Regions from separate parts of the Aquitalea magnusonii genome, predicted to be linked through region 2. Evidence: riboswitches for the same ligand, from Rfam matches in the RefSeq annotation. Region 2 holds a riboswitch; the other holds the start of a gene.
What was found. Region 2 has a riboswitch for glycine ahead of gcvT (glycine cleavage system aminomethyltransferase GcvT). Riboswitches for the same ligand answer to the same signal wherever they lie in the genome.

Region 1: linked by a shared signal. The riboswitch ahead of DLM_RS07150 (L-serine ammonia-lyase) and the one ahead of gcvT (glycine cleavage system aminomethyltransferase GcvT) in region 2 are both predicted to bind glycine.

The regions. Positions count from the first base shown of each region.
Region 1 covers NZ_AP018823.1:1,457,983-1,473,828, forward strand. The annotation lists gene DLM_RS07110 (BBE domain-containing protein) at 1-1,541, opposite strand, end outside; gene DLM_RS07115 (hypothetical protein) at 1,760-3,019, shown strand; gene DLM_RS07120 (class II histone deacetylase) at 3,225-4,337, opposite strand; gene DLM_RS07125 (MFS transporter) at 4,353-5,534, opposite strand; gene DLM_RS07130 (transporter) at 5,592-6,242, opposite strand; gene DLM_RS07135 (LysR family transcriptional regulator) at 6,269-7,165, opposite strand; gene DLM_RS07140 (MFS transporter) at 7,267-8,535, shown strand; gene DLM_RS07145 (fimbrial protein) at 8,604-9,671, opposite strand; gene DLM_RS07150 (L-serine ammonia-lyase) at 9,866-11,266, opposite strand; glycine riboswitch at 11,654-11,741, opposite strand; gene DLM_RS07155 (NAD(P)-dependent oxidoreductase) at 11,890-12,531, opposite strand; gene DLM_RS07160 (LysR family transcriptional regulator) at 12,635-13,540, shown strand; gene mmuM (homocysteine S-methyltransferase) at 13,537-14,490, shown strand; gene DLM_RS07170 (methyl-accepting chemotaxis protein) at 14,554-15,660, opposite strand.
Region 2 covers NZ_AP018823.1:3,043,695-3,059,540, reverse strand. The annotation lists gene DLM_RS14555 (amino acid permease) at 1-753, shown strand, start outside; gene DLM_RS14550 (arginine deiminase) at 842-2,077, shown strand; gene DLM_RS14545 (ornithine carbamoyltransferase) at 2,169-3,179, shown strand; gene arcC (carbamate kinase) at 3,556-4,500, shown strand; glycine riboswitch at 4,739-4,831, shown strand; glycine riboswitch at 4,842-4,948, shown strand; gene gcvT (glycine cleavage system aminomethyltransferase GcvT) at 4,990-6,078, shown strand; gene gcvH (glycine cleavage system protein GcvH) at 6,170-6,556, shown strand; gene gcvP (aminomethyl-transferring glycine dehydrogenase) at 6,642-9,494, shown strand; gene DLM_RS14520 (putative bifunctional diguanylate cyclase/phosphodiesterase) at 9,814-11,832, shown strand; gene DLM_RS14515 (ABC transporter substrate-binding protein) at 11,965-13,548, shown strand; gene DLM_RS14510 (TetR/AcrR family transcriptional regulator) at 13,753-14,430, shown strand; gene DLM_RS14505 (O-acetylhomoserine aminocarboxypropyltransferase/cysteine synthase family protein) at 14,601-15,846, shown strand, end outside.

The DNA of each region.
Region 1 (15,846 bases), 1.6 Mb from region 2:
TGGTAGTAAAGATGCAGCCAATTCGGATCAACCTGGGTTGAGCCATCGTTGACATATTTCATATCCACATCGGGATAATTGATATAGCAGCCCTGGTATGCCGGCAGTAGCGGGCGATTACCCGTCGAGGCATGCACGGCATTGTAAATGCGGCGAATCCAGGCTACTTGCACGTCGTCCTCTTTCGGGTCAGTCCAGTAGGTCTGATATTGTGCCTTGAGGATGGATTGACGTTGCGGAACGGCAGTATGTCCAGTGCCATTGGCATTGATCTTGCCGCCATAGGAGTCAATCTGCACCAGGGATTGCGTCATTGCCGTGTCGTTAAGGTTGGTCAGGTTTTCAAACAGCGCTTTGCATACCTCATCGCTGAAGTTTTCAATCTGATATTCAGACTTATATTTGCCACGCTGATTATTACCCGAGCCATTGATGCTTTGGGTGACATAAATCCAGTCCATCGCCATCAGCGGGTCTGCCTGGCTGAGTGTCATGCCGGCATCCCGGCGTCCCAAGGGGTTGATATTGGGAAGCAGGAAGGCATCATGAACCACACCGGGTTTGCCTGCTGCATCATTCATCTTCTGGATGAAGTCATTCAGTGGCTTGTCGCGCTCACCGCCAACCAAACCATCTATACCGGTGTACTGGATGGCCAGGACAATATTGTCGTCACTATTGATGTGATTGAGCTTGAACAGGGTAAACAAGCCCCCATTGCCAATTGCCGGGTCCGGATTATTGGAATTGGCATCATTGTCATGAAACCATTGCCAATAAGCCTGCAGCAGTTTGGTGAAATTTTCCGGGTGCGCCTGGAACCATTTCCAGTCATATTTCAGCGGATACCAGTATGCTTGTTGCGGGGCTTCCGGCAGTTTGGCGTAGTAATAATTGATGATGATGCCAAAGTTGCCGCCACCCGCACCGCAGCAGGCCGTAAACAGCATGCGGTCGGTTTCATCGGTACTATCGGCCCGTACATGCTTGAATTGCAAGCTTTTACCATCCGCGGCGGCGACCAGGATATCCACGCCGCTGACCCAGTCTACCGTCAGGCCATGCAGGCGGGACAGCAGGCCATAACCACCGCCACTGACGTGGCCACCAACACCAACCGAGTAGCAAGAACCACCCGGAATGGTTTTTCCTGCTTGTCTGTAGAGTGAAATGTAGCCATCCCAGTTTTGATTGCCGGTGGCAATACGGAACTGATAGCCGTGACCATCCTTGTCATAAGGTGACTTGACCTTGCCAGCGGCATCATGATCCATGCCTTTCATTTCACCAAGGTCAATGATGGCAAGTTTTTCTGTGGCATTCAGACGGTTGGAAACAAAACCTTCATAGCAATGGCCACCGCTGCGTACCGTAATGCGGAAGCCTTCGCTTAAGGCTTCATTGGCTGCGGTTTGCACTTCTTCCGGTGTGCTGCAGATATAAATACGCTGCGCGCCATCTTCGCTGGTAATTGGCCAGCGCAAATTAAAACCCTTTTGTAGGGCGATATATGTTTTATTGTTGCTTTCAATCTTGTTCATGATAAATCCCATCGGTTATTAATCAAACAGCAAGGCGACTCATTGCTGAGAATTTTCTTGCCCTGCGGTATGAATTGTTGGTCTGCTGAGCTGAATTATCAATAAGTTATATTGTATTTTTCTTATTAACTGTACTTTGGTTCAGTATCTGCGGTGTATGTCATTTAAATGTCAGGTCCTATATTAGTGGCCGATATTGTTGAGAAATCAGTGTGGCTGTGACTGATATTCAAGATGTGATGACATTTGAAAATGACTGGGGTGGTGTTGGTCTGTGTATGGAAATTGCACCCAATGGAACGTATTGCAGTCGATATTCTCTATCGAAATACATATTTGTATTACTTAATATATTTAAGGAGTGTTTTGTGAGATTGAAAGACTTTGTGTCCATTGTTGTGATTGCCTCGATGTTGGTAGGCTGTGCCAGTGCCAACTTGACTGGCTTTCTGGGTTCGTTTCGTCATGCCGGGAGTGGCCAATATACTGATACTGATCAGGCAATTCCGTTTATTTCAATGCTGTTTGATAATGGAGGCGTGGTAAATATTGATGTGGGTGAACTGCCATTTGTTTATGCCAAGCTCAACCAGGATGGAGAGCTGGAATCGGTTCGGCCACTCGAGGGCGGAGTCAGGCTGGATGATGGCCAACTGCTACAGGGCTATCACTCTGATTCCTATGTCATCCGGCGCAGCTACAGTAAAACAGATAGTCAAGGGCCTGTGGTGATGCCGGACAAACCCGACGCCCTGGCCGCCTGGTTAAGTCCGGATATGCCACCAGCCATTCTGTTTCTGTATCAGCAAGATCAGTCTGGTGGCATCAAGTTGGAAAATGCGGCGCAGTTTCTTAGCGGGGGCGCCAATATGGCCAGCCACCACATGCAGGCACTATTGGCGGTAGAGCCGGCCATTTACGAGCTGGTACCGGGAAGTGACTACCGTCGTTTCTTGCAGCAAATGGCGACACGCAGCAAGCGCTGTGATAGCAAGGGCGACGAGCGCAGCCTGGCGACGGTGCCTTGTCTGCCCAATCACCAGTTGCCGGTGATTTTTGCCATCAAGGCCAAACGGGTGGTTCACCTGAGTCAGGAAATGCTCAATCACGCCTTCGGTGGTAAGGCTGATCTGCCGCTCATTCCTATTGATGCAAGTAAGACCAGCCTGGAAATTGATGCCAACAGGCAGCGCATTACCGCCTTGTTCACGCATTATGAGGATGCCCATGAACAGGACCTTCCCTTGCAATGGCGCTGTGATCACGCTGATCACTGCTATCCCAGCGGTATTGCCGCTGACAACGATGAAACATTGGTGTATGCGGTGTTTGCCACCAGCGCCATGCGTTTTGCCCGTTATCTGGATGCCAAAGTGCCTTTCACGCTGAATCGCAGCCCTGCCTTGCCGCCTCCGTCTACGCCGGAAACATCGCTTGCCGATCAGCAGCGCCGCGGCATGATCCATTCCAAAGCCTAAGCCCTCGCTACGGCATGGCTCAGTCCATGACCGAACCGGGTGGCGGACCGCGGAGACCTCCTCTCCAGGTGTGCTTAGCCCGGCGCTGCTGGCGGCTTGCTGCTGATGTCGTCATGCCAGGACTTATTGCGTAACCAGTACAAGGCCCGCCATTGGGGGGCCTTGTTCGTTTCAGCGCGCTAGATCAACGCTGCGGTGGTAGGGCTTATAGTCCGTGCAGGCTGGCCATCTCATCCAGCAACTGGCGCTGCAATTGCTGCATGGCGGCGCAGGGCTGCTGCTGGCGAATGAAGTCCAGCAGCGGGTCGACTACTTCGCTGCTAAGGCCCGACAGGGCTTCGATGGTGGCGAGGCCACAGAACGGCACATAGGCTTCGGCATAACCCCCTTCGTGCATCAGCACCAGCTTGCCGGCGCAGTGTTGCTGGGCAAACCTGCGCAGCAGGGTGGTCATCTGGCGGAAAGTATCGCTGTGGGCCAGCATGCGTGCCAGCGGGTCCACCGCATTGGCGTCAAAGCCGCAGGCGACGATGATCAACTGCGGCTGATAGCGTGCCAGTGCCGGCAGCACCATGAGCTGCATGGCGTACAGATAGGCGTCGTGGCCGCTGCCCGGTAACAGCGGAATATTGATATTGGCTCCCAGCCCGGCCCCTGTGCCGCGGTCTTCACTGCCGTTGTAGCCCGGCGGGAAGCAGCCATCCTGATGAATCGACATGGTGAGAACGTCCGGGCGCTGGTAGTAGATGGCCTGGGTGCCGTTGCCGTGGTGTACGTCCCAGTCCAGCACTGCCACCCGTTCGATGCCGTAGCGCGCCTTGGCCGCTTCGATGGCGACGGCGATATTGGACAGGAAGCAAAAGCCCATGGCGGCATCCGGCAGGCAGTGGTGGCCCGGCGGGCGGGTCAGCACATAGGCATTGGCCACCTCGCCGCGCCACACCGCATCCACGGCGGCGATGGCAAGGCCGGCAGACAGGCAGGCAATGTCATAGCTGCCCGGCCCGACCGGGGCTTGCGGGCCGAGTTCGCCACCACCGGCATCGCTGATGCGCTTGAATTCATCCAGATAGGCGGCGCCATGTACCCGCAGCAGGTCTTCACGGCTGGCCGGCGCGGCTGTGCATTGCCGCAACTGGCGGCTGATGCCGGCCACATCCAGCAGGTTTTTCAGCCGGCGCTTGGTTTCCGGCGATTCGGCATGGCCGGCGGCGGCTGGCGGCTGCACCCAGCCGCCCACCGGCAGCGTCAGTGCATGCAGGCCGGTGCTGTGCCACATGCACAGCTCATCAAAGTAAAAGGCGGTCGCGGATGTCATGGCTTCTCCTCGTTTTCAGGCGTGGGCAGGGGTGGGGCGGGGTGTTTGCAGCGCCAGCAACAGGGCCAGCGACAGGGCGGCCACCACCGTGGCCAGCAGTAGCAAGACATGCAGGCTGCCGCCATTGGCGGCGATCAGTTGACCGGCCAGCGCCGGGCCGATGGCCAGGCCGCCACCGATCACCAGATTGGTGGCATTCATCAGCTTGCCGCTGTGGTCGATGTCGGCCAGCGTGGCCAGGATGAAGGGCAGGATGAAAGTCCAGCTGAACTTGAACAGCAGTGCTGCGGTGGCAAAGCGCGCCAGTGCCGGGTTATGCAGCAACAGCAGCATGGCCGCCATCATCATGGCAAAGCCGGCCAGCAGCAGTCGGGAGCGTGGCAGGCGGCGGCCAATCAGCGAGGCAGTACCGGCACCGGCCACACCCAGCAAGGTGGCGATGGCGAAGATATTGCCGCTTTGCTGTGGTGCAATGCCGGATTGCACGGCAATCTGGCCGACAAAGGTCCACACCCCGCTCAGGCTGATGTAAAACGCCAGCGTGGCGATGATGCCCAGTGCGGCCCGGCCCCGGCGTGGGCCGGAAGCGGCTGGTGCGTGTGTTGGGGCTGCGCCTTGCTGGCCCTGGGGAAAACAGCGCGCCAGCGGTGCGCACAGCGTCATCAGCAAGGCGAGGCTGATATAACAGGCGGCAATGCCGAAGCGGGCAAACAGTGTGGGCATCACCAGCAGCCCCACGGCACCCAGTGCCAGTTGGCCCATCACCCACAAGCCATAAGCGCGGTCGGGGTTGGGTAGGGTGGCGGCAGCGGACAGGCACAGAATCATCAGCGAACCACCGGCCAGCGCACTGACAAAGCGCAAGCTCAGCAGCAGCGGATAGCTGACGGTAATGGCTGACAGCAGGTTGGCCGCGATGAATACCAGCACCGCCAGCCAGGCGGCGCTACGCCAGTTGACGCGTGGCAGCCAGAACATGGCCGGCAGGGTGGCCAGGCTCATCGCCCCCAGTTCGGCGGAGAACAAGTTGCCGATAGCCACCGGCCCCAGTTGCAGCTGGCTGGCCAACTGGCTGGCGACGGCGGTGGCCATCATCAGCACGGCCGGGGCGATGGCGGCAAAACCGACAATGGCGGCCATGGCCGGACGCGCCTGGTGTGCCGGCGCGGCGAGCTTGGCGCTGGATAGTGTGTTCATGGTTTTTCCTCGGTAGTGGGTGATCCGTCGGGCGGATGTTCTTGTCGGGTAGTCAGCTCAGAAAACATGTACCAGACGCAACATGGCCTGGCTGCTGTCAAAGCTGTTGGTGGTGTGGGCATTGCGCGCCAGCATCAGCAGCAATTGGTCTTGCTTGCTGAGCCAGTGGCCCAGTTCGACGCCAAGCTGGGTACTGTTCTGCCGGGTGTCGGGCAGCTCCTGTCCATTCAGGCGCAAGGCCCCGCCACGGCTGTGGTACAGCCGCAGCGCGCCATAGGTGTCCGGCGTGAAGTCATAGGAGGCAAAGGCCTGCAGGCGGTACAAGGGCTGCTGTTGCAGGTTGTTGCCGAGATAGTTGTGGTTGTTGCCGTAGAACTGGGCTTCCAGCGAGGCCTCCAGCACCCAGTTTTTGCCTACGCCGCGGGTGTATTTGTAGAGAAAGGTGGCAGCCCAGCGGTTTGCTCCGGCGGAAACATCCGGGTGCCGGGCATCGTCATGCCCTTGCGGTGACAGGCCGGCGGGCAGGCCGGGGCCGGTCCACTGCGGCCACTCGGTCAGCAGCAGGTCGACAAAGCCGGGCTCGGCACAGTGCAGGGTGCCGTGCTGGTCGCACACTGCCATGGCCAGCCGTGGGCCGCCCAGGGTTTCGCGCAGCGCCTGCAGGGTGCGGATCTGGTTGATGGCCACGCTGGAGGCCAGGTGCGGCATCAGGCAGTAGCAGCAGGGGGGCGGTGCTAAATGGCCGGGATTTCGTCCCACAGATGGGTGATGAAACCGGCCACCAGCGGCGAGCTGTCGCCCTCGCGGGTGGCAATGCCCATGGCCAGATACGCGCCCTCGTCGGTCAGCGGGATATAGCGCACCCCCGGCAACTGCACGCAGTTCAGTGGCGAGGGCAGGATGGCGATGCCAAGGCCGGCCGCCACCAGGCCCACCTGGGTGGTGGCCTCACCCGCTTCCTGGGTGATGCGTGGCTCGAAGCCCTTGGCCTCGCACAATTGGCGGATGACCGTGTGCAGGCCGGTACCGGCGCTGCGCGGATAGCTGATCATGCCCTCGTCGCGCAATTGCCCCAGCGACAGGCTGGGCTCACCTGCCAGCGGGTGGTTGCTGTTGATCACCACCAGCAGCGGGTCGCGCCGCAGCTCCTGCACCACTATCCGGTCTGCCGGAGACAGGCCGTTGAAACGCACGAAGCCGACATCGATATCCTGCTGCTGCAAGGCGGAAAACTGGTCGGTGGTGAACATTTCGCGCAAGGTCAGCCGCACTGCCGGGTAGTGCTGGCGATAGGCATGCAAGGCGGCGGGCAGGATGGGAGTGAGCGGCAGGGAGGAGGTAAAGCCGATGCGCAACTCGCCCACCTCGCCACGCGCGGCGCGTCTGGCCTGTTCGGCGGCCTCTTCGGTATCGGCCAGAATGCGCCGCGCGCGTTGCAGAAATTGCTGGCCGGCGGCGGTCAGTTCCACCTTGCGCTTTTCCCGCAGAAACAGGGCCACGCCCAGCTCGGCTTCCAGTGCCTGGATTTGCTGGGACAAGGGCGGCTGGGCGATGTGCAGGCGTTCGGCGGCGCGGGTGAAGTGCAGTTCTTCGGCAACCGTGACGAAATAACGCAGGTGGCGCAGTTCCATATTGATACTTTTAAAGTATTAATAATTGAATAAAGATATATTGGACTGCTGTTTTGTCAAGGGCTAAGCTCGAATCCTGTATCACTGCTACCGGTTTCATCATGCCTCCCGATTCTGCTTCCTGTGCTGCTACGCTACATGCAGGCCCTGCTTCTGCACAGGAGAACACCATTTCCCCCAGCGCCCGCCTGCAAGCCGGTTCGCCCGCCTTTCGCGCTACTGCGCGTGCCATGTTTGTCGGCGGCTTCTGCACCTTTTCCATGCTGTACAGCATGCAGCCGCTGATGCCGATGTTTGCGCAAGACTTTGCCCTGAGCCCGGCTGCCGCCAGCAGCGTGCTGTCGGTGCCCACCACCGGCCTGGCGCTGGCGCTGATTCCGGCCAGCTTTCTGGCAGACAAGGTGGGGCGCAAGCCGGTGATGAATATCGCGCTGAGCCTGGCCGCGCTGCTGATGCTGCTGGCGGCTTTTGCCCCCGGCTTTCAGCAGTTTCTCTATCTGCGTGCCATTTTCGGGGTGGTGCTGGCCGGTTTGCCGGCCGTGGCCATGGCCTATCTGAGCGAAGAAGTGGAGCCCTTGTCACTGGGCCATTCCATCGGCCTGTATATCGCCGGTAATGCGCTGGGCGGTATGAGCGGGCGCTTTCTGGCCGCGGTGATTGCCGACCACTTTGGCTGGCGCGCAGCGGTGCTGGCGCTGGCCGTGCTGGGCCTTGCCGGTGCCATCGAGTTCTGGCGCAGCCTGCCGGATTCGCGCCATTTCAAGCCGGTGCCATTGAATATGGCCGAACTGCGGCGGGACGTGGGCAGCCATTTTGCCGACGGCGGCCTGCCCTGGTTGTTCCTGTCAGCCTTCCTGTTCATGGGCTGCTTTGTCAGCCTGTACAATTACCTGGGTTTCCGCTTGCTGGCCGCACCGTTCAACCTGAGCCACAGCGTGCTGGGCTTTGTGTTCTCGCTGTACATGGTGGGCATCTGGGCCTCGGCCTGGGTGGGGCGCATGGCCGACCGCTTTGGCCGTCGCAATATGTTGTGGCTGATGGTGGTGCTGATGGCCGCCGGGCTGGTGTGTACGCTGGCGGATTCGCTGTGGCTGATGGTGCCGGGCATTGCGCTGTTTACCTTCGGCTTTTTCGGTGGCCATTCGGTGGCCAGCAGTTGGATTGGCCGTCGTGCGCAACGCGGCAAGGCGCTGGCCTCGGCGTTTTACCTCACTGCCTATTATCTGGGTTCCAGTGTGGTGGGTTCCTTCTCCGGCCTGCTGTGGGGTATGGGCAAATGGAATGGTGTGGCGGCGATGATTGCGCTGGGCTTGCTGGCACTGCTGCTGATTGCCCTGCGGCTGCGCAAGCTGGAGCCGCTGGCGGTTTAGTTTCCAGACAGTGCCAGCCATGAAAAACGCCGTGGACAATATCTACGGCGTTTTTCATGACGGAGTGATTATTGGTAAGAGAAAGTATAGGTGGCAATGGCGGTTAAGCTTCCTGGTGTGATTGGGCCTGTCCGGATAAGTCTTGCCGTGAGTGGAATGGACTGGGTACCCGAGAGATTGTTAAATACAAGAAATTGATTTGCTGTACCAGGATTGGCAGAGTCAGGCCCGAATTTGACCAAGCTGCCATCTGCTTTGGTAATTTGCACGGCAACGCCCTTTGCTATTGAGCTGGGGACTAATGACAATCTATCGCTTCGGTTTGCTGTATTGGTATTGTCAGTCATTACCATGTAAGTGTTAATTCCACCAGGGCAGGTGAGCGAGATATTGAAATTGCTTGGCGTGGATGTGCTGCCGACAGCGCTTAGCTTGGTGATGTCTATCGAAGGAAGAGTAACGAAAATATTGTTGGTATTGACAGTGCAGGTAGCGGCGGTCACTGTCAAGGTTGCGCTCTTCAAGAAGATCGGGCTGGATCCTGCGGCAAGAACCGTAGGGCCATCACGCATTTGAATTGTTCCAATTTGTTGACTGGGAATATTGGTGATGCCACTCTTTAATGGACCTGTGATGACATAGCGGAATAGATATTTTACACCCAGGGTTTTACCACCATCAGTAGTGGAGAACATTTGTAGTGCTGTACTTCCTAATGGCGTCAAGACTTTGTTTGGATCGGCTGCGCCAAGAATATAACCAATGCCTTGTGCTCCTGTAGGGAATACCGGATAGGTTACTCCATTTAGTGTGTAGGTAAAGCCATTTAGCGGTGTTTTGCTGGAAATTATCCAAGTTTGAGGGTTGTGTGAATCTGATGAGATATAGGTGATGCCGGGGCATGAAAAGAAAGAATAGTCTGTCGCAGAGTCTGACCAACTGGCAAGTGAAGTTCCTGGACTCAATGTATTCGCGGGGCCACTCCAACTTATGGAGCTGTTGTTGATATTTAATGTTTTGTAAACCAGGTTTCGCCAGGAAGGTCCTGTGGGATCGTAGCACATTACATTGGCGGCGATGTTTTTGCTTGTGGAAAGTAAAAATAATGCAATGAATATTTTTGACATTAATTTCATGAAAAATTGATCCTCGATTTTTATGAAATCATTGTAGATTTATCGCCGGGAAGAAATTTATTATTTTTACATGTATTATTCTTGCATGTAATGCAGAATTTTCTGTACGTATAGTTTTGTGGAGTATAAACAAAACGCCGTGGACACAATGCCACGGCGTTTTGTGTTTTGGCCCGCAGGCCAAGGTGCGGGTATCAGCACTCCACTACGTTGACCGGTACTTCGATCACATTGATGGCCAGGCCGCCACGTGCGGTTTCCTTGTACTTGGTGCTCATGTCGCGGCCAGTGTCGCGCATGGTCTTGATTACGCGGTCCAGCGACACGCAGTGCTGGCCGTCGCCGCGCAAGGCCATGCGCGCGGCATTGATGGCCTTGATTGAGGCCATGGCATTGCGCTCGATGCACGGCACTTGCACCAGGCCGCCCACCGGGTCGCAGGTGAGGCCCAGATTGTGTTCCATGCCGATTTCCGCCGCGTTTTCCACTTGTTCCGGCGTGCCGCCCATCACCTCGGCCAGCGCACCGGCCGCCATCGAGCAGGCCGAGCCCACCTCGCCCTGGCAGCCTACTTCGGCACCGGAGATGGAGGCATTGAGCTTGAACAGGATGCCGATGGCACCGGCGGTCAGCAGGTAGCGCACGATGCCGTCTTCGCTGGCACCCGGCACAAAGCGGGCGTAGTAATGCATCACCGCCGGGATGATGCCGGCGGCACCGTTGGTGGGAGCCGTCACCACACGGCCACCGGCGGCGTTTTCTTCGTTCACCGCCAGTGCGTACAGATTCACCCAGTCCATCACCGTCAGCGGGTCGCGCAGCGCGGCTTCCGGTGCGGCCAGCAGCTTCTGGTACATGTCGGCGGCGCGGCGTTTTACCTTCATGCCGCCGGGCAGGGTGCCTTCGCGCTGGCAGCCGCGTTTGACACAGGCTTGCATCACGCCCCAGATGGTGAGCAGGTCGCGGCGCACTTCTTGCTCGCTGCGCCAGGCCAGTTCGTTTTCCAGCATGATCTGGCTGATGCTCTTGCCCTGTTCCTTGCACAGTGCCAGCAGTTCGGCGGCGGTATTGAACTGGTGTTTGAGTTCGGTAACGCCCGGCGGGGTAAAACCGGCTTCGATGGCCGCTTCATCCACCACAAAGCCACCGCCTACCGAATAGTAGGCGCGCTTGGACAGGCTGTTGCCGTCGGCGTCGAAGGCTTCAAAAATCATGCCGTTGGGGTGGTAGGGCAGGGTTTTGCGCTTGTGCAGGATCAGGTCGTCCGGCTCATTGAAGGCAATGGCCTGCGTGCCCAGCAGCTTCAACTGTTTTTCGCGGCGGATGGTGGCCAGGATATCCGGCACGGCGTCGGTATCCACCATGTCGGGCAGTTCGCCCGCCAGGCCCAGCAATACTGCAGTGTCCGAACCGTGGCCCTTGCCGGTGGCACCCAGTGAGCCATACATCTCGCTGCGCACGCGGCGGGTGGCTGTCAGCAGGCCGTCTTTTTCCAGCCGGGCGACAAACTGGCGCGCGGCGCGCATCGGGCCGACGGTGTGGGAGCTGGACGGGCCGATACCAATCTTGAACAGGTCAAAAACACTGATTGCCATGATGTTCTCTTGTCTGATGCAGGCAGTCCGCCGCGCGGGCCGCCGGTGTTGCGGGTAGGGGGCTGTCGTCTGCGGGGAGACAGCCTGTGTGTCATACCTTAGCGTGTCATGCTTGCTGCAGGCTGACTGTTCTGCTTCCGGCCATCAGGCGTCGTGAAGCGTCAAGTTGCTTGCGGGGGGCCAGACAGGCGTGGGTCTGTGGCGGCAGGCGGGCGGGCCGAAGCAGGCAGGGACCGTCGCTTGCCAGCCCACCGGGCAAACCTGCCCTGGCAGACTTCACGCGGCGCAGCCCCCTCTGTCCTTTTGCCTGAGAGATTGTGATCGCGGGGCGATCTTCCTTCGGCGAGACCGCAGGGCAGATGCCCGGGTCTTCTCTCCAGAGAGCCAGACGATGGTGCAGTTCTTTTGCCTGAGAGTTTCTGGGGCGATACCCCTTCGGCGTCACCGCTGGGGTGATCTCTCCTGCGCCATCCAGTACGGCTGGCTGGCACTGTAGATAAGCCGGGAATGGCTGTCAACGCCAATATTGACGCGGGTTTTGATGTGCGCTTGCAGCATGCGGCGGGCAAATGCAAAAAGCCGCCTGCAAGCTGCATGGCGGCTGGAAGTGGCGGCGTAGAAAATCAGTTGGCCACGGTAAAGCGCTGGCGGCTGTGACGCGGGGTTTGGGCTTCATCGGCAATGGCCACGGCCAGGTCGGCCACGCTGATGCCGGCGGGCTGGTCGCCATCCATCAGCAGTTCATCACCGCCCAGACGGTACTGGCCGCTGCGCTCGCCCGGTGCCAGCAGAGCCGGCGGCGACAGGAACACCCAGTCCAGCACGGTTTCCTGTTGCAAGTCTGCCAGCGCCTGGCGGGCGCCTTCCGCGCCTTCCTTGTATTCGGCGGGGAAGTGCGGGGTGTCGATCAGTTGCACGCCCGGTGCCACATACAGGCTGCCGGCACCGCCTACTTCCAGAAAGCGCGGGACACCGGCCTGCTTCACGCCGGCCACAATGGCGGCATGGCCCTTGAGGAAGAGGGCGCGGATGTCGCTCTTGTCCCAGCCCGGATTGAAGGTGCTGATCACCATATCGTGTCCGGCAACCGCCTGGGCAATGGCGGCGGCATCGTAGGCATCGGCCTTCACCGCCGTTAGTTGCGGGTGGCTGGGCAGGCGTTCCGGACGGCTGACAATGGCCGATACCTGGTGCTGGCGTGCCAGCAGTTCTTGCAATACGGCGGAGCCGACAAAGCCGGTGGCACCAATCAGAGCGATTTTCATCTTGCTTTCCTTTCGTATAGTGGATGGATTGCAGTGTAATAGCTTGCTGCATGGCTGATAATCGGGCAATACTGGTATTGATAAATTAGCAGGACTTAACAATATGGATATCTTGCGCCGCATGGCCGTGTTTGCCACCGTGGTGGAGCAAGGCTCGATGGTGGCGGCGGCACGCACCCTGAGTATGACACCATCGGCGGTCAGCCAGCACATCAGCAAGCTGGAGTCGGAACATGGCGTGTCCTTGTTGCACCGCACCACGCGCAGCCTCACCCTGACCGAAGCCGGCAGCCTGTTCTATCAGGGCTGTGCCGACATGCTGGCTGCTGCCCGGCTGGCCGAGCAACGCCTGAGCGAGCTGCGCGATGCCCCGGTGGGCGAATTGCGCCTGTCAGCTCCCACCGGCTTTGCCGGACCGATGCTGACCGAGGCGCTGGCTCCGCTGCTGGCGGCCTATCCGCGCCTGAGCCTGAAGCTGTTTTTCCATGACGAAATGATTGATCTGGTACAGCACCGCATCGATCTGGCCTTGCGCGCCGGCGATCTGAAAGACTCCTCGCTGGTGGCGCGCCATCTGGCGGACTGGGAAAGCGTGCTGTGTGCCGCACCGTCTTATCTGGCGCGTCATCCTGCCATCACCACCCCGGCGCAACTGGAACAGCACCAATGGGTGATGCTGGACCATGAACGCAGTCAAACCTGGCTGACCATGGAAAATAGTGCCGGTGAGGTGGAACGGCCGCTGGTGGCGCAGCGGGTCAGCAGCAACAATATTCTGGCGGCGCGGCAGTTTGTGCTGGCCGGCATGGGCTTGTCCATCCAGCCGGAACCGGAAGTGCGGCAGGAACTGGCCGATGGCCGACTGCTGCGGGTATTGCCGCAGTGGCGTTTGCCGGCGCTGGGCATTTATGTGGTGACGCCACGGCGTGATGCCCAGCCGGCAAAAGTGCGCTACGCCATCGAAGCCTTGCGCCAGCGCATGCAGCACAAGACCGGGAGTGGTGCATGAGTGCTGCCGCACTGCATCTGCTACAGCAGCGCCTGCATGAGAGTAACTACCTGTTGCTGGACGGGGCGCTGGCCACCGCGCTGGAGGCGCGCGGTTTTGATCTGGCCGACCCGCTGTGGTCGGCACGCGTGTTGCTGGAAGCGCCACAGGCAATCGGCCAATTGCATCTGGACTATCTGCAGGCCGGGGCCGACATCATCACCACCTCCAGCTATCAGGCCAGTTTTGAGGGCTTTGCCCGGCGCGGCCTGGACCGGCAGCAAGCCGCCGGGCTGATGCAGTTGTCGGTTGATCTGGCCTTGCAGGCACGTCAACGCTTCATGGCAGAACAGCCAGAAACAGTGACAGCGCCGCTGGTGGCGGCGTCAGTCGGGCCTTACGGGGCCATGCTGGCGGATGGCTCGGAATACCGGGGTGATTATGGCCTGAGCGTGGCGCAGCTGATGGATTTCCACCGGCCACGGCTGGCGGTGCTGGCCGCCAGCGGGGCCGATTTGCTGGCCTGCGAAACCATTCCCTGCCCGCAGGAGGCCGAAGCGCTGGCGCGCTTGCTGCAGCAGGAATTTCCCGCCACGCCCGCCTGGATCAGCTTCAGTTGCCGCGATGCACAGCATGTATGGCAGGGCGAACGCTTGGCCGACTGCATGGCCATGCTGGCAGCCGTACCGCAAGTGGTGGCGCTGGGGGTGAACTGCAGCGACCCGCGCTGGGTGGCTGCGCTGCTGCAACAGGCGGCCAGCGTGACCGACAAACCGCTGCTGGCCTATCCCAATTCGGGTGAGCAGTGGGACGCTGAGCGCAAGTGCTGGCATGGGCAGGCCAGCCCGGCCCGCTTTGCCGCACAGGCCAGGCGCTGGCACCAGGCAGGGGCCAGGCTGATTGGCGGCTGCTGCCGTACCGGGCCGGCATATATTGCGGCGCTGCGTGCCGCCCTGGATGGCGCAGCCTGAGAGGCCAACCGCCGGTGATGGACCGGCTGCCGCGTTCCGGGCGGGCAGATACTGGCCGTGGCTTCAAATCTTGCGGGTACAGGGTTCGTGTTCCATGGCAGTGAGGATGTCCATCACCTCTGCCGAGGCATCCTCCATGCGGCGCAAGGCCTGCTGTGCCTTGGCAAAGTCCTTGGCATGGAAGGCGTCCAGTGCCTCCTTGCCGAAGTTGTGTACATTGGCGTGCGGTGCTTCCAACTGGGTGTAGTTGTTATTGCCCTTGCATTCCTGCGCACCACGGCCTTCGTAGTACCACTTGCCCAGGCGGCAGTGCTGGTGCGAGGACACCTTGTCCGATGACAGGTCGTGATAGCCGATGAAGGCCTTGTAGATGTCCAGCTTGAACACGATGTGATCCAGCTTCACCACCTCCATGAAGCTGGTGTTGGTACCCTGGGCAATCACCCGTGCCATCTGTTCGCTGACATCCACCATGCTGCGGATGGCATTGGCTGTTGCCACGCCGGTTTCGCGATAGCCGGCCACCTGGCTGGCCGCTTCGGTCACCTGTTGCTTGGTGCTGTGCGAGGCACCTTCCACATCGCCCACCAGGCTGGAAATCTCATTGGTGGCATTGGCCGTGCGTTCGGCCAGCTTGCGTACTTCGTCCGCCACCACGGCAAAGCCACGGCCTTGTTCACCGGCACGGGCGGCTTCGATGGCCGCGTTCAATGCCAGCAGATTGGTCTGGTCGGCCACATCCTTGATCAGCTGCACAAACTGGCGGATCTGCCCGGTCTTGCTGTTGAGCGAGTCCATGGATTCAGCGGTTTTCTGTTGTGCCTGGGCAATGTCATCAAAGCTGTTGGCCAGGGTATCCACTGCGCTGCGGGTGCCATGCAGGGTGGTGACTGCATCGGCGGCGGCCCCGAAATTGTTTTCCATCAGGCTGGCCAGTTCGGCAAACGAGGCGCGGATGCTGGCCAGGCTGCCGCAGAAGTCGCCAAAGGGTTCGATATAGCTCTGGCTGCGCTGCCCGGTAAGCTGTAGCTGCTGCAATTGCTGCTCGGCTTGCTGGCGTGCCTGTTCGCTGTCCCGTAGTTGCTGCTGGCTGTGTTGCAGCGCATTTTCCAGTTCACTCACCCGGTCTTGCAGTTGTTGTATGTGCTTTTTGTGGCTTGAACCAAACATTAAACGAGTCTCCGAGTGCCAATAAGGTTTTATTTAAAGATTTATGCATTTATCTTAAACACTTTGCCGTGTTCTGCCGTGCGCTGACAAAGTTAAACCATGTGCCGCCGTGCGCTTGTCCAGCGTGATTATGCAGATGTACTTGCAGTTGAATGTTGCTTTTTAAATTTCCTGATTTAAATCTTA
Region 2 (15,846 bases):
GTTTCCGCCACTATGGCGCTCACCCTGTGGGCGTTTCTGGGACTGGAATCGGCCTCGGTTCCCGCCGGTGATGTGGTCAACCCCAGCAAGACCATTCCGCGTGCCACCGTCATCGGCACCTTGCTGGCCACCGTGCTGTACATCCTGTCCACGGTGTCGCTGATGGGGGTGATGTCACCGGCCATGCTGGCCAATTCTCAAGCCCCGTTTGCCGATGCCGCCCGCCTGATGTGGGGCGACTGGGCCTACTGGGTGGTAGGGCTGGGGGCGGTGGTGTCCTGCTTTGGCGCACTCAATGGCTGGAGCCTGATGCAAGCCCATGTGCCCCATGCCGCCGCCAGGGACAAGCTGTTCCCGCGCCGCTTTGGCCAGACCAACCGCCAGGGTGTGCCGCTGTTCGGCCTGCTGCTGTCAAGCGGCCTGGTGACGGTGCTGCTGGCGATGAAATACGCGGGCGGGGAGGGCGGGGTGAAGATTTTTGAATTCATCATCCTGCTGGCCACGGCCACCACCTTGCTGCCCTATGCCTTCTGCGCGATGGCGCTGCTGGCCATCATGCTGATGCAGAAAGGCAAATACAGCCGGCGCGACTTTACCGCGCCGCTGATCTTCTCCTCCATCGGTTTTCTTTATGCGGTGTGGGCACTGTTTGGTGCCGGCGCCGAGATTGTGATGTGGGGAGTCCTGTTGTTGATGCTGGGTTTGCCAGTCTATGTCTGGCAGATCAAAGAACGTTACGAGACCGAAAACTGAAGCCAGCCTTTTGCTGTTCACTCCTTTGCGCCAGCAAGGGAGTGTACGGAAACAGGTTTATGCAATTACTGATTGAAAGGATTTCATCATGACCGGCAAATTTGGTGTTCATTCCGAATGTGGCAAGCTGCGCAGCGTGATGGTGTGCCGTCCGGGCCTGGCTCACAAACGCCTCACCCCCGACAACTGCCACGACCTGCTGTTTGATGACGTGATCTGGGTGGAACGCGCCCAGAAAGACCACGCCTACATGGTTGAGCAGATGCGCGCCCGCGGCATCCATGTGATCGAAGCCCACGACGCACTGGCCCAGGTGCTGGACGACAAGGCCGCCCGCAGCTGGCTGCTGGACCGCAAGGTCAAGGCTGACAACGTCGGGATCGGCATGCTGACCGACCTGCGCAGCTGGCTGGACGAAATGCCGTCCACCCAACTGGCCGAGCACCTGATCGGCGGCATCGCCAAGTTCGAACTGCCGTTCGACCCCAAAGGCCTGTTCGGCGGCTATCTGGACCAGTCCGAATTCGTCATCCCGCCGATTCCCAACAGCCTGTTCCAGCGCGACCCGTCCTGCTGGATCTACGAAGGCGTGACGCTCAACCCGATGTACTGGCCGGCCCGCCGTCAGGAAACCCTGATCCTGCAAGCCATCTACCAGCACCACCCGTACTTCGCCGGCAAGGTGAAGGTATGGTGGGGCGACTGCGACAAGAACCACGGCCCGGCCACGCTGGAAGGCGGCGACGTGATGCCGATCGGCAACGGCGTGGTGCTCATCGGCATGGGCGAACGCACCAGCCCGCAAGCCGTCGTGCAAGTAGCCCGCAATGTGCTGGGCAAGGAAGGCGGCGCCACCCGCGTGATTGCCTGCCAGATGCCCAAATCGCGTGCCGCCATGCACCTGGACACCGTGTTCAGCTTCCTCGATATCGACCTGCTGTCGGTGTTCCCGGACGTGGTCAACGAAATCGTCTGCACCAGCATCTACGCCGGTGACAAGGAAGGCGAAGTCCGCTTCGAACGCCACGACGGCGTGCCGTTTACCGAAGTGGTGCGCCAGGCCCTCGGCCTGAAGGAAGTCCACATCATCCAGACCGCCGGCGATGCCTACCAGCGCGAACGCGAACAATGGGATGACGGCAACAACGTGGTGGCCCTGGACCGCCGCGTGGTGGTGGCCTACGACCGCAACACCTACACCAACAAGCTGATGCGTCAGCACGGGGTGGAAGTGATCGAGATTCCGGCCTCCGAACTGGGCCGTGGCCGTGGCGGTGGTCACTGCATGACCTGCCCGATCATCCGTGACGAAGTGAAGATTTAAACCGCTGCCCCCGCAGCACACCAAGCACATCAATCTCGCCCGGTGGCGACGGCCAAGCCCGCCACCCGGCACCGAAACAAGGAGTGTTACCATGGCCTTCAATCTGCGCAACCGCAACTTCCTCCGCATGCTGGACTTCACCCCGCGCGAAATCCGCTACATGCTCGACCTGGCCCGCGACCTGAAACGCGCCAAGTACACCGGCACCGAACAGCAACACCTGAAGGGCAAGAACATCGCCCTGATCTTTGAAAAAACCTCCACCCGCACCCGCTGTGCGTTCGAAGTAGCCTGCTACGACCAGGGCGCCAACGTCACCTACCTCGGACCGTCCGGCTCGCAGATCGGTATCAAGGAATCGATGAAAGATACCGCCCGCGTGCTGGGTCGCATGTATGACGCCATCGAATACCGCGGCTTCGACCAGGACATGGTGGAAAACGAACTGGCCAAATTCGCCGGCGTCCCGGTGTACAACGGCCTGACCGACGAATGGCACCCCACCCAGATGCTGGCCGACGTGCTGACCATGTGGGAAAACAGCGACAAGCCGATCTCGCAAATCAGCTACACCTACCTGGGCGACGCCCGCAACAATATGGGCAACTCCTTGCTGGTGATTGGCAGCAAGCTGGGCATGGACGTGCGCATCGGCGCCCCGAAACACCTGTGGCCGACCGATGAACTGGTGGCCGAATGCCGTGCCATCGCCGCCAAGACCGGCGCCCGCATCACCCTGACCGAAGACGCCGCCGAAGCCGTCAAGGGCACCGACTTCATCCACACCGACGTGTGGGTATCGATGGGCGAACCGGCCGAAGTGTGGGCCGAACGCATCCGCCTGCTGAAACCTTACCAGGTGAATGCCGCGCTGATGGCTGCTGCACAGAACCCGCAAGTCAAGTTCATGCACTGCCTGCCGGCGTACCACAACAGCGAAACCAAGGTGGGCAAGGAAATTGCCGCGCAATACCCGGACCTGGCCAATGGCATTGAAGTGACCGAAGACGTGTTCGAAAGCGAAGCCTGCATTGCCTTCGAGCAAGCCGAGAACCGCATGCACACCATCAAGGCCATCCTGGTCGCCACGCTGGGCGATTAAGACTGGACAACGTGGCAAAGCCCCGCTGCGTTGTTGCGCCGCCTTGCCGTACGACCTGTACTGTCTGCGGCGGCGCGCCTGGCAGCAGCCGCTGCGCTGACTTTGCCACGTCGCCAGCGTGTAAGGCAAAACGCCGTGCAAGCAGCTGAATCACCTGAAGTTGAAGTCTGACAGCTATACCGTTTCACCCACCACGACGACACCCCCTTGCAGTCGTGGCGGCGGAATCCGCTCCCCCTCACTCAGGCGGATTCCACCCTCCGGCAGGTCATCCCCCGGTGACCTGCCGCCCCATCCGACACACACCGGCCTGCCACAGGCAGACCGGCCACGCCACTGTCCCGCACGCGCGGACAGGGCCAGAAAAGGAAACATCATGCGAGTCGTCGTAGCCCTGGGCGGCAATGCCCTGCAACGTCGTGGCGAAGCCATGACCGCTGACAACCAACGCGCCAACGTCAAGGTGGCCGCCGAACAACTGGCCGCCGTCACCCGGCTGGGCCACAACCTGGTGATGTGCCACGGCAACGGTCCGCAAGTCGGCCTGCTCGGCCTGCAAAACGACGCCTACGCCCGCCACGTCGACGGCAAAGTCACCCCCTATCCGCTGGATGTCCTCGGTGCCCAGACCGAAGGCATGATCGGCTACATGATCGAACAGGAACTGGGCAATGTGCTGCCGTTTGAAGTGCCGCTGGCCACCATCCTCACCCAGACCGAAGTGGACGCCGCCGACCCCGCCTTCCAGAACCCCACCAAGTTCGTCGGCCCGGTGTACAGCAAGGAAGAAGCCGAAGCGCTGGCTGCCAGCCACGGCTGGACGGTGAAAGCCGACGGCGACTACTACCGCCGCGTGGTACCGAGCCCGAAACCGAAACGCATCTTCGAACTGCGCCCCATCAAATGGATGATCGAAAAAGGCGCGGTCGTGATTGCTGCCGGTGGTGGCGGCATCCCCACCATGTACCAGGGCGACAAGCTGGTGGGCGTGGAAGCGGTGATCGACAAAGACCTGGCCTCCGCCCTGCTGGCCCGCGAAGTGGACGCCGACTACTTCGTCATCGCCACCGACGTGAAGAGCGTGTTTGTTGGCTGGGGCACCCCCGAAGCCAAGGCCATCCGCCACGCCCACCCGGACGAAATGGACAAGCTGGGCTTTGCCGCCGGCTCGATGGGCCCGAAAGTGGAAGCCGCCTGCGAATTTGCCCGCTTGACCGGCAAGCGTGCGGTGATTGGCGCGCTGGAAGACATCGAGAAGATCGTCAAGGGCGAAGCCGGCACCATCATCTCCACCGAGAAGAGCGGTATCGAGTGGTACTGAGCGAGGGCTGAAACACCTGCGGCGGCGTGGCGACGTCGGCTGAAGGGCAGGTGAGATGTGGATCAACAAGGGCTGCTGTGGCAGCCCTTTTGTTATGCCTGATCAATAATGAATAAATTGTGACAAGGAATTATTCGTATTTTTTCGATTACGAAAATAATGCAAAAACAACAGGATAGATCACTTCGCGTGAAGATATTCTTGGCTTGCCTTTGTCTTTATCTGCAACGATAATCGCCCCCATCATGCAGGAGAGAGTGGCCAATCGCGGCCACCGCCGAAGGCGCAAGCGCACCCGCAATCGCTCAGGCAAAAGGACTGCATCATCGGATATCACGTATCTGCTTTACTCTGGAGAGCGCTGCCCATGAAGGCAGCCACCGAAGGGGCTAACGGCGGCTGAAAATGCCCGCCGGAAAATCTCAGGTGTCAGGACAGAGGGGTGTTGTACCAAGACAGGCAAAACACCCCCTTTGCAAGGACGCACAGATGACGGCCCCGAAACGTACCCCCCTGTTTGACGCTCATGTCGCCGCCGGCGCCAAGATGGTTGATTTCGCCGGTTGGGAAATGCCCATCCATTACGGCTCCCAGCTGAAGGAACATGAGATCGTGCGCAGCGACGCCGGCATGTTCGATGTGTCCCACATGACCGTGATCGACATCACCGGCAGCGATGCCAAGGCCTGGCTGCAACAACTGATTGCCAACGACGTGGCCAAGCTGGGCTTTGAAGGCAAGGCGCTGTACTCCGGCATGCTGACCGAAGACGGCACCGTGGTGGACGACCTGATTGTCTACCTGACCTCCTACGGCTACCGCATGGTGGTGAATGCCGGTACCACTGATAAAGACCTGGCCTGGATGGAGAGCCACAAGGCCGGTTTTGATGTCTCCCTCAATGTACGTCGCGACCTGGCCATGCTGGCCGTGCAAGGCCCCAATGCCATTGCCAAGGTCTGTGCGGTAAAGCCGCAACTGGCCGACGCCATTCAATCACTCAAGGTATTCCAGGGCTTGCCTGCAGGCGACTGGTTCTTTGCCCGAACCGGCTATACCGGTGAAGACGGTCTGGAAATCATGATTCCGGCTGGCGAAGCCATCAACTTCTTCAATCAGCTGGTAGAGGCCGGTGTGGCCCCCATCGGCCTGGGCGCCCGCGACACCCTGCGTCTGGAAGCCGGCATGAACCTGTACGGCCACGACATGGACGAAACCGTGTCCCCGCTGCAGGCCGGCATGGGCTGGACCATCGCCTGGGAACCGGCCAGCCGTGACTTTATCGGCCGCAAGGCACTGGAAGCCCAGAAGGCCGCCGGTGTGCCGATGAAGCAGGTGGGCCTGGTGCTGGAAGGCCGTGGCGTGCTGCGTGAAGGCCAGAAAGTGGTGGTGGAAGGCGTGGGTGAGGGCATCATCACCAGCGGCACCTTCTCGCCCACCCTCAAGCATTCCATTGCCATTGCCCGCGTACCGGCCGCAACCGGTGCCGACGCACAGGTGGATTTGCGTGGTACGCTCACCGCTGTCCGCGTGGTGAAGATGCCGTTCGTGCGCAACGGCAAGAAAGTTTTCGAATAACAGCGAGCCGGGAAACACCGCACCAGCCTGCGCGCTGCGCTGCGGTTTCCCGCTCCCGTAACGGTTCAATCAATCCGAGGAGATTCAATCCATGAGCAATATCCCTGCCGAACTGAAATACGTTGCCAGCCACGAATGGCTGCGTCTGGAAGCCGACGGTTCCGTCACCGTGGGCATTACCGAACATGCACAAGAGCTGCTGGGCGACATCGTGTTCGTCGAGCTGCCGAAAGTGGGTGCCAAGCTGGCTGCTGAAGAGCAGGCCGGCGTGGTGGAATCGGTAAAAGCCGCTTCCGATGTATACGCCCCGATCGCCGGTGAAGTGCTGGAAGTGAACGCCGAACTGGAAGCCGCTCCCGAGCTGGCCAACAGCGAGCCCTATGGCGCTGGCTGGTTCTTCAAGATCAAGCCGGCCAATGCCGCAGATCTGGACAGCCTGCTGGATGCCGCTGGCTACGCCAAGGAAATCGGCGCCTGATTGCACGCTGTCAAAGCCTCGTGATGCTTACCATCGCGGGGCTTTTTCAGTTTCAGGCACAGCTCTTCATTACCGGACACCCACCATGACTCTTGCTTCCCTGTTTAACCGTAGCGAATTCATTGCCCGCCATATCGGCCCCTCCGATGCCGAGCGCAGCGAAATGCTGGCCGAAATCGGTGCCGCCTCGCTGGACGATCTGGTTGCCCAGACCCTGCCGGCCGACATCCGCCTGAACCGTGCGCTGGACCTGCCGTCCCCGGTGCCGGAAGCCGAAGCCCTGGCTGCGCTGAAAGAGGTGGCCAGCCGCAACATCGTCAACAAGTCTTTCATCGGCCTGGGTTATTACCCGGTGCTGACCCCCACCGTCATCCTGCGCAATGTGCTGGAAAATCCGGGCTGGTACACCGCTTACACCCCGTATCAGGCTGAAATCGCCCAGGGTCGTCTGGAAGCGCTGCTCAACTACCAGCAAATGGTGATGGACCTGACCGGTCTGGAAATGGCCAATGCCTCGCTGCTGGACGAAGCCACCGCCGCCGCCGAAGCCATGGCCATGGCGCGCCGTGTGTCCAAGAGCAAGTCCGCGCAGTTCTTTGTCGACAGCCGCGTGCTGCCGCAAACCCTGGACGTGATGAAAACCCGTGCCAAGTACTTCGGTTTCGAGCTGGTTTCCGGCCACCCGGAACAAGCCGGCAATGGCGACTACTTTGGCGCGCTGTTCCAGTATCCGGGTGAAGCGGGCGACCTGATCGACCTGACGCCCTACATTGCCGCCGTGAAAGCCAAGGGTGGTGTGGCCGTGGTGGCCGCCGACATCATGGCGCTGGTGGCGCTGAAGTCGCCGGCCGAAATGGGTGCCGACGTGGCCATTGGCAACACCCAGCGCTTTGGCGTGCCGATGGGCTATGGTGGCCCGCACGCTGCCTACTTTGCCTTCAAGGATGAAATGAAGCGCTCGGCACCGGGCCGCATCATCGGCGTGTCCGTGGATGCCAAGGGCAAGACAGCGCTGCGCATGGCGCTGCAAACCCGCGAGCAGCACATCCGCCGCGAAAAGGCCAACTCCAATATCTGTACCAGCCAGGTACTGCTGGCCAATATCGCCGGCATGTACGCGGTGTACCACGGTGCCGAAGGCGTCAAGCGCATTGCCAGCCGCATCCACCGTCTGGCCGCCATCTTCGCCCATGCGGTGACAAGCGCCGGTGGCAAGCTGGTATTCGACCGCTTCTACGACACCGTACAGGTGGAAGCGGCCAATGCCGACGCCATCTACGCCGCCGCCCTGGCTGCCGGTTATAACCTGCGTCGCGTGTCCGCCACCGTGCTGGGCGTGGCCTTCCACGAAGCGGCTACCGAGGCTGATCTGGCCACGCTGATCAAGCTGTTCACCGGCAAGGATGCCGACATCGCCGCGCTGGATGCCGCCGCTGCCGATGCCATCCCGGCCGGCCTCAAGCGCGAATCCGCCTTCTTCACCCACCCGGTGTTCAACACCCACCACAGCGAGCACGAGATGCTGCGCTACCTGAAGAAGCTGGAAAACCGCGACCTGGCGATGAATCACTCGATGATTTCGCTGGGCAGCTGCACCATGAAGCTGAATGCCACCAGCGAGATGATTCCCATCACCTGGCCGGAATTCGCCAATATGCACCCGTTTGCCCCGCGCGATCAGGCTGCCGGTTATCTGCAACTGATCGACGACCTGCAAACCCAGCTCAAAGCCATCACCGGTTTTGATGCCATTTCCATGCAGCCCAACTCCGGCGCGCAGGGCGAGTACGCCGGCCTGCTGGCCATCAGCCGTTACCACGAAGCGCGTGGCGAAGCGCAGCGCAATATCTGCCTGATTCCGCAATCGGCCCACGGTACCAACCCGGCCACCGCGCAGATGATGAACATGCAGGTGGTGGTGGTGAAGTGTGACGAATCCGGCAACGTCGACGTGGCCGACCTCAAGGCCAAGGCGGAGCAGCATTCGGCCAATCTGGCGGCACTGATGATTACCTATCCGTCCACCCACGGTGTGTTCGAACAGCCGATCCGCGAGATCTGCGACATCATCCACAGCCACGGTGGTCAGGTGTACATGGACGGTGCCAACCTGAACGCCCAGGTGGGCCTGTGCCGCCCGGCCGATATCGGTGCCGACGTGTCGCACATGAACCTGCACAAGACCTTCTGCATCCCGCACGGCGGTGGCGGCCCGGGCATGGGCCCCATCGGCCTGAAAGCCCATCTGGCCCCGTTCATGGCCAACCACGTGGTGGCGGAAGTGCCAGGTGCGCTTGCCGGTCAGACTGCGGTTTCCGCTGCGCCGTTCGGCTCGGCTTCCATCCTGCCCATCTCCTTCATGTATATCCGCATGATGGGTGCCGAGGGCATGAAGGCCGCCACCGAAAACGCCTTGCTGTCCGCCAACTACATGGCCAAGAAGCTGGGCGAGCATTTCCCTGTGCTGTATACCGGTGCCAATGGCCGTGTGGCGCACGAGTGCATCATCGACCTGCGCCCGCTCAAGGCCGCCAGCGGCGTGACCGAGGTGGACGTGGCCAAGCGCCTGATGGACTACGGCTTCCACGCTCCGACCATGAGCTTCCCGGTACCGGGCACGCTGATGATCGAGCCGACCGAATCCGAGCCCAAGGCCGAGCTGGACCGCTTCATTGCCGCCATGACCGCCATTCGTCAGGAAATCGACCAAGTGCAGAACGGCACCTGGCCGGCGGACAACAACCCGCTGCGCAATGCACCGCACAGCAAGGCTGACATCGCTGGCGACTGGGACCGTCCGTACAGCCGCGAAACCGGCCTGTTCCCGCTGCCTTATGTGCTGGAAAACAAGTTCTGGCCGAGTGTGAACCGTATCGATGACGTATACGGCGACCGCAATCTGGTGTGCAGCTGCCCCAGCACCGACAGTTATCTGTAAGCCAAGGCCGCCCGCCTGCGGGCCGGGCTGATGCCCTGAGCGCTGTTGCCAACCCCCGTCTGTGACGGGGGTTTTTCTTTTAATTCAATAGCATTTGCGCTTGAGCAAAGGCTCTAATCTGCGGCGTGGTTATAGTGGCGTCCGTGCGCTGGTCGCGCCAAGCTGCTTAAATCGTGAGCAGTCGTTAACGAAATAAGATTTATTTTAAGCTGATAGCTTAAAAAACGATGGATGATTGCTAGAATGAACGGCTAATTAATGGCAAATGGCAGTGTTGTCATGGCAGCTCTATTCATACTGGGGTAAGTCGAGAATCGATATGCAGCATGATGCAGTACCGTTTTCTGCGGAAACCATGGCGCGCTTTGCCTTGCTCGAAAGGCTGCGTCACCCGGTATGGGTGTTTGATATTGATGCGCGGCGCGTGTTCTGGGCCAACCAGTGCGCGCTGACGGTATGGGAGGCGGCCAGCCTGGAAGAGTTGTGCGCCCGCGATATGGGGCAGGACATGTCCGATTCCGTGGCGCGCCGGCTGCGGCAGTACCAAGCTGACTTCATCAGCCATGATGTGGCGTTTTCCGAAACCTGGACGCTCTACCCCAACGGCAATCCGCGCAGTCTGCAGGTGGTGTTCAGCGGCCTGCGGCATCAGGGCCGCATGCTGATGCTGTGCGAAGCCTTGGGCGAGTTGCAGGCCAATCCGGACACCCTGCGCAGCGCCGAGGCCCTGCTGCATTCCCCGGTTTTCATCACGCTTTATCAGGCCGATGGCCAGCCGCTGTACCGTAATCCCAGTGCGCGTGAACAGGTGCTGGACCCGGCCGAGCACTGGCAGGCGCGCTTTGTCGACCCGGCAGACCTGGCACTGCTGCAGCAGCAGCTTGAAGCACAGGGCAAAGGGCGGCTGGTGGCGCGGGTACTCACCCGTCAAGGAGAGCGCTGGCACGAAATCTCGGCCCGCCACTGCCGCGATGCCGCCTCTGGCGAACCGGCGTTGCTGGTCAGCGAAATGGATGTCAGCGAACTGAAGGAGGCCGAGGCCCGTGCCAGCCATCTGGCCATGCACGATATGCTGACCGGCTTGCCCAATCGCAATTTCGTCCAGCAGCATTACCCGGCCTTGCTGCAGCAGGCGCGAGAGCAAGGGCTGCAAGTAGCCTTGATGTGCATAGACCTGGACCGTTTCAAAAACATCAACGACAGTCTGGGCCATGGTTTTGGCGACTTGCTGCTGGTGCAGATGAGCGAGCGCCTGAAAACCCTGTTGCAGCCGGGACAGCAACTGGCGCGCCAGGGGGGAGACGAGTTCCTGCTGCTGCTGTCTGCACCCCAGGTCAAGGATGTGGCTGCCGGCATGGCGGCATCGATTGTGGAAACGCTGGGACGCCCGCTGTGGCTGCGCGGACAGGAGGTGCAACTGACGGCCTCGGTCGGCATCAGCCTGAGTGCCGATGGTGCCGACGATGTACAAAGTCATATGCGGCATGCTGATTTGGCCATGTACAGCGCCAAGGAGGCTGGCCGCAACGGCATCCATTTTTATGATGAGTCCATGGATGCGCGCGCCCGCTCACGGCTGGCGTTGGAGTACGAGATTCGCCGTGGTCTGGAAAACGGCGAATTCGAGGCCTTCTACCAGCCCCGTGTCGATTGCTTTACCGGCGAGATTGTCGGTGCCGAGGCGCTGGCGCGCTGGCGGCATCCCGAGCGTGGCCTGCTGTTTCCCGACAGCTTTATCCCGGCCTGCGAAGAAAGCGGCCTGATCCGCGAGCTGGACCGGCAGATTCTGGCGCAGGTGGCGCGCCAGTTGGCCTGCTGGCAGGGACAGGGCAGAATCTTGCAAGTGTCGGTCAATCTTTCGGCCAGTCAGTTTGCCGATCCGGAACTGTCCAGCGTCTTGCAGCAGATCCTGCAGCAAAGTGGCTGCCCGGCTGCCAGTATCGAGCTGGAAATCACCGAATCCCTGTTGCTGGCACATGACCAGCACACCCTGGAAACACTGGCCTCCCTGCAAGCCATGGGGTTTGCCATTGCCATCGACGATTTTGGCACCGGCTACTCCAACCTGGCTTATCTGCAAAACTACCCGCTCAATACCCTCAAGATCGACCGCTCCTTTATTTCCGGCCTGCCGCAACGTTCCGCCATTCCCGAGCTGATCACCAGCCTGTGCCGCATTCTCAAGCTGGCCATGGTGGCCGAAGGCGTGGAAACCCACGCTCAATTGGACTGGCTGCGCCAGCAAGGCTGCCAGCAGTACCAGGGCTATCTGTGCAGCCGGCCGCTGTCGCTGCGCCACTTCAACGAACTGCTGGAATACAGCACGGCTCCGGCCTGAGCCTTGCCGCCTGATAAGCAGGGTGAATAAGCTTAGCGGGAAAGCGTCATTCTATTTTGCCGCGTCTTCCCTTAAGCTGATGTCCAGCCGGGGCCCCGCATGATGGCGGCCTTCCCCCGCATGGAGATCAAGATGAACCTACGCCCCCTGTTGCCGGTCTTGCTGCTGGCCAGCCCGCTGGCGCTGGCTGCCAAGCCGCTTACCGTCTGTACCGATGCCAATCCCGAAGGCTTTGACGTGGTGCAGTACAACTCGCTGGTGACCACCAATGCCTCGGCCGATGTGCTGATGAACCGGCTGGTGGAATATGATGCCGTCTCACACAAGCTGCAGCCCGGTCTGGCCACTAGCTGGCAGGTTAGCGCTGATGGCCTGTCCTACACGTTCCGGCTGCGCCCCGGCGTGGCTTTCCACAGCACCGATTACTTCAAGCCCACGCGCAAGCTCAATGCCGATGACGTGGTGTTTACCTTCCAGCGCATGCTCAACCCCGAGCATCCTTGGTACAAGACCGCAGCCAACGGTTATCCGCATGCCCAGTCCATGCAACTGCCCAAGCTGATCAAGGCGGTCAGCAAGCTGGACGACAATACGGTGCGCTTTGAACTGAATTACCCGGAATCCACCTTTCTCTCCACGCTCAGCATGGGTTTTGCTTCCATCTATTCCGCCGAATACGCCGCCCAGTTGCAGGCTGCAGGCAAGCAGGCCGAGCTGAACAGCAAACCCATCGGCACCGGGCCTTTCATCCTGCGCAGCTTCCAGAAGGACAGCGTGGTGCGCTACCAGCCCAATCCGGCTTACTGGGGCGGCAAGGTCAAATTGCCCGCCCTGGTGTATGCCATTACCCCGGACGCCACGGTGCGGGTGCAAAAGCTGAAAGCCGGCGAGTGCCAACTGGCCCTGTCTGCCAAGCCGCAAGACGTCCTGGCAGTGCAGGGCGACAGCAAGATCCGCGTGCTGTCCACACCGGCCTTCATGACGGCCTTTGTTGCCATCAACAGCCAGCACAAGCCCTTTGACAATGTGCTGGTACGGCAGGCGGTCAACCTGGCCTTTGACAAGAACACCTATCTGAAAACCGTGTTCGATGGCACCGCCACCGCCGCCACCCTGCCGTATCCGCCCAATACCTGGAGCTACAACAAGAGCGTCAAACCCTATCCACAAGACCTGGCGCGCGCAAAGAAGCTGCTGGCCCAGGCTGGCTATCCCAACGGCTTTGACACCACGCTGTGGGTGCGCCCCAGCGGCAGCACGCTCAACCCCAACCCCAAGGCCGGGGCCGAACTGTTGCAGGCTGATCTGGCCAAGGTGGGCATCCGCGCCCAGATCAAGGTCATCGAATGGGGCGAGCTGATCAAGCGCGGCAAGGCGGGCGAGCATGACCTGCTGTTCATGGGCTGGGCCGGGGATAATGGCGACCCGGACAACTTCCTCACCCCGCAGTTCTCCTGCGCGGCCGTGCAGTCCGGCACCAACTTTGCCCGCTATTGCGACCCGAAACTGGACAAGCTGATTAGCGATGGCAAGAAAACCAGCGACTTTGCCCAGCGCAGCAAGTTGTACCTGCAGGCGCAAAAGCTGATCAGCGATCAGGCATTGTGGCTGCCGCTGGCCCATCCCACCGCCTATGTGCTGGAGCGCAAGGAAGTGGCCGGCTTTGCCGCCAACCCGTTTGGCCGCGTCAACTTTGCCACGGTGAATGTGCAGTAAAACCGCTCATCCAGCAAAGCCGTCCATCCCGCAGCAAAAAGGCAGCCTTGCGCTGCCTTTTTGCATGGACCGCAGGCCGGCTTGGCTTGCATGCTGTCGACAGCGGCGGCTTGCGGTATCATGTGCGGGTGTTTGTCGATCACAGACACAGCGGGTGCCGGGAACAGTCTGTCCCGGGGTTCCGCGCACCGGGAAGAACCTGCCATGAGTCGCAAAGAAAGCAAAAGTCCAACCTTTGACCGCATTGTCGAAGCCAGCCTGCAACTGTTCAACCAGCAGGGCGAGCGCAGCGTCACCACCAATCACATCGCGCGCTATCTGAATATCAGCACCGGCAATCTGTACTACCACTTTGCCTGCAAGGAAGACATCATCAACGAGCTGTACCGGCGTTACTCCAAGGGCATGGCCGATTACCTGAATGCCGCCGGTGAGTTGAGCGTGAATGCCTCGATCGAGGGGCTGGTGTCGCTGCTGGAAAAGGTATTGCGCCATCTGTGGACCTTCCGTTTCATCCCGCAGAGCATTTCCAGCCTGTTTTCGGTCAACCAGTCGCTGCAGGAAAGCTACAGCAAGATCGAAGCCGGGCTGATCAGCCGTGGCGTGGAAAAGCTGTTCTTCAAGCTGCGCGATCAGGGCATGCTGGAGGGGGATGACGTGCAGATCGGGTTTCTGGCGCGTAATTTCCAGTTGCTGCAAACCGGCTGGATTGCCCGTCCCGATATTGCCAAATGCCCGCAGGAAGCCCAGACCGTGGCACGCGAGGGCTGTCTGAGCCTGCTGTATTTCCTGGACCCCTATGTGTCCAGCCGTTTCCGGCAGCCTTTCGAGCGCGTGCTGGCCGGCATGGCACCGGCCCAGCCCCAGACCATGCCTGCCTAGGGTTGGCCATCTGCGCAGATCGCCTGCGTGGCCGGTGCTGGCACCGGCCATTTGTTTTTCCATGCCGGTTTTTTCATAAGCTTTGCAGGAAATCCGGCTTGGCTTCTGCTCTTGCTGCCGGTATGGTTAGGCCGATATGCAACAGGCGTAAAGCCGCAGGAGAGAAGAAGATGAAACTGGAAACCCTGGCCGTACACGGCGGCTACAGCCCGGACCCGACCACCAAGGCGGTGGCGGTGCCGCTGTATCAAACCACCAGCTATGCCTTTGACAGCACCCAGCACGGTGCTGATCTGTTCGATCTGAAAGTGCAGGGTAATATCTATACCCGCATCATGAATCCCACCACCGATGTGCTGGAAAAGCGCGTGGCTGCGCTGGAAGGCGGCATCGGTGCGCTGGCGGTGGCCTCCGGCATGGCGGCCATCAGCTATGCCATCCAGACCATTGCCGAGGCTGGCGACAACATCATTGCCACCAGCACGCTGTATGGCGGTACTTACAATCTGTTTGCCCACACCTTCCCGCAACTGGGCATCGAAGTGCGTTTCATCGACTACAAAGACCCGGCCTCCATCAGCAAGCTGGTGGATGACAAGACCAAGGCGGTGTTCTGCGAATCGGTGGGCAACCCGCTGGGCAATGTGGTGGACTTTGCCGCCTTTGCCCAGGAAGCCCACCAGCACGGCCTGCCGCTGATTGTCGACAATACCGTGCCGTCGCCTTATCTGTGCCGCCCCTTCGAGCATGGCGCGGATATCGTGGTACACAGCCTCACCAAATACCTGGGTGGCCACGGCACCAGCATTGGCGGCATCATTGTCGATTCCGGCAAATTCCCCTGGGGCGAGCATAAAGAGCGTTTTGTGCGCCTGAATACGCCGGATGTCAGCTATCACGGCGTGAACTATGTCGAGGCACTGGGCCCGGCAGCCTATATCGCCCGTGCCCGCGTGGTGCCGCTGCGCAATATGGGCGCCGCCATATCGCCCTTCAATGCCTTCCTGATCCTGCAAGGCATCGAAACCCTGGCCTTGCGCCTGGATCGCATCTGCGACAATGCGCTGAAGGTGGCCGAGCGCCTGCAGGCGCACCCGGCGGTGGAGTGGGTGGAATACGCCGCCTTGCCTTCCAGCCCCAACAAAGCCCTGGTGGACAAATACATGGGCGGGCGGGCTTCGGGCATTCTGTCCTTCGGCATCAAGGGTGGCATCGAGGCCGGTGGCCGCTTCATCGATGCGCTGCAACTGGTGACCCGTCTGGTGAATATCGGCGATGCCAAGAGCCTGGCTTGCCACCCGGCCTCCACCACCCACCGTCAGTTGTCGCCAGAGGAGCAGCTCAAGGCCGGGGTGCGTCCTGAGCTGATCCGCCTGTCCATCGGCATCGAGCATATCGATGACATTCTGGCGGATG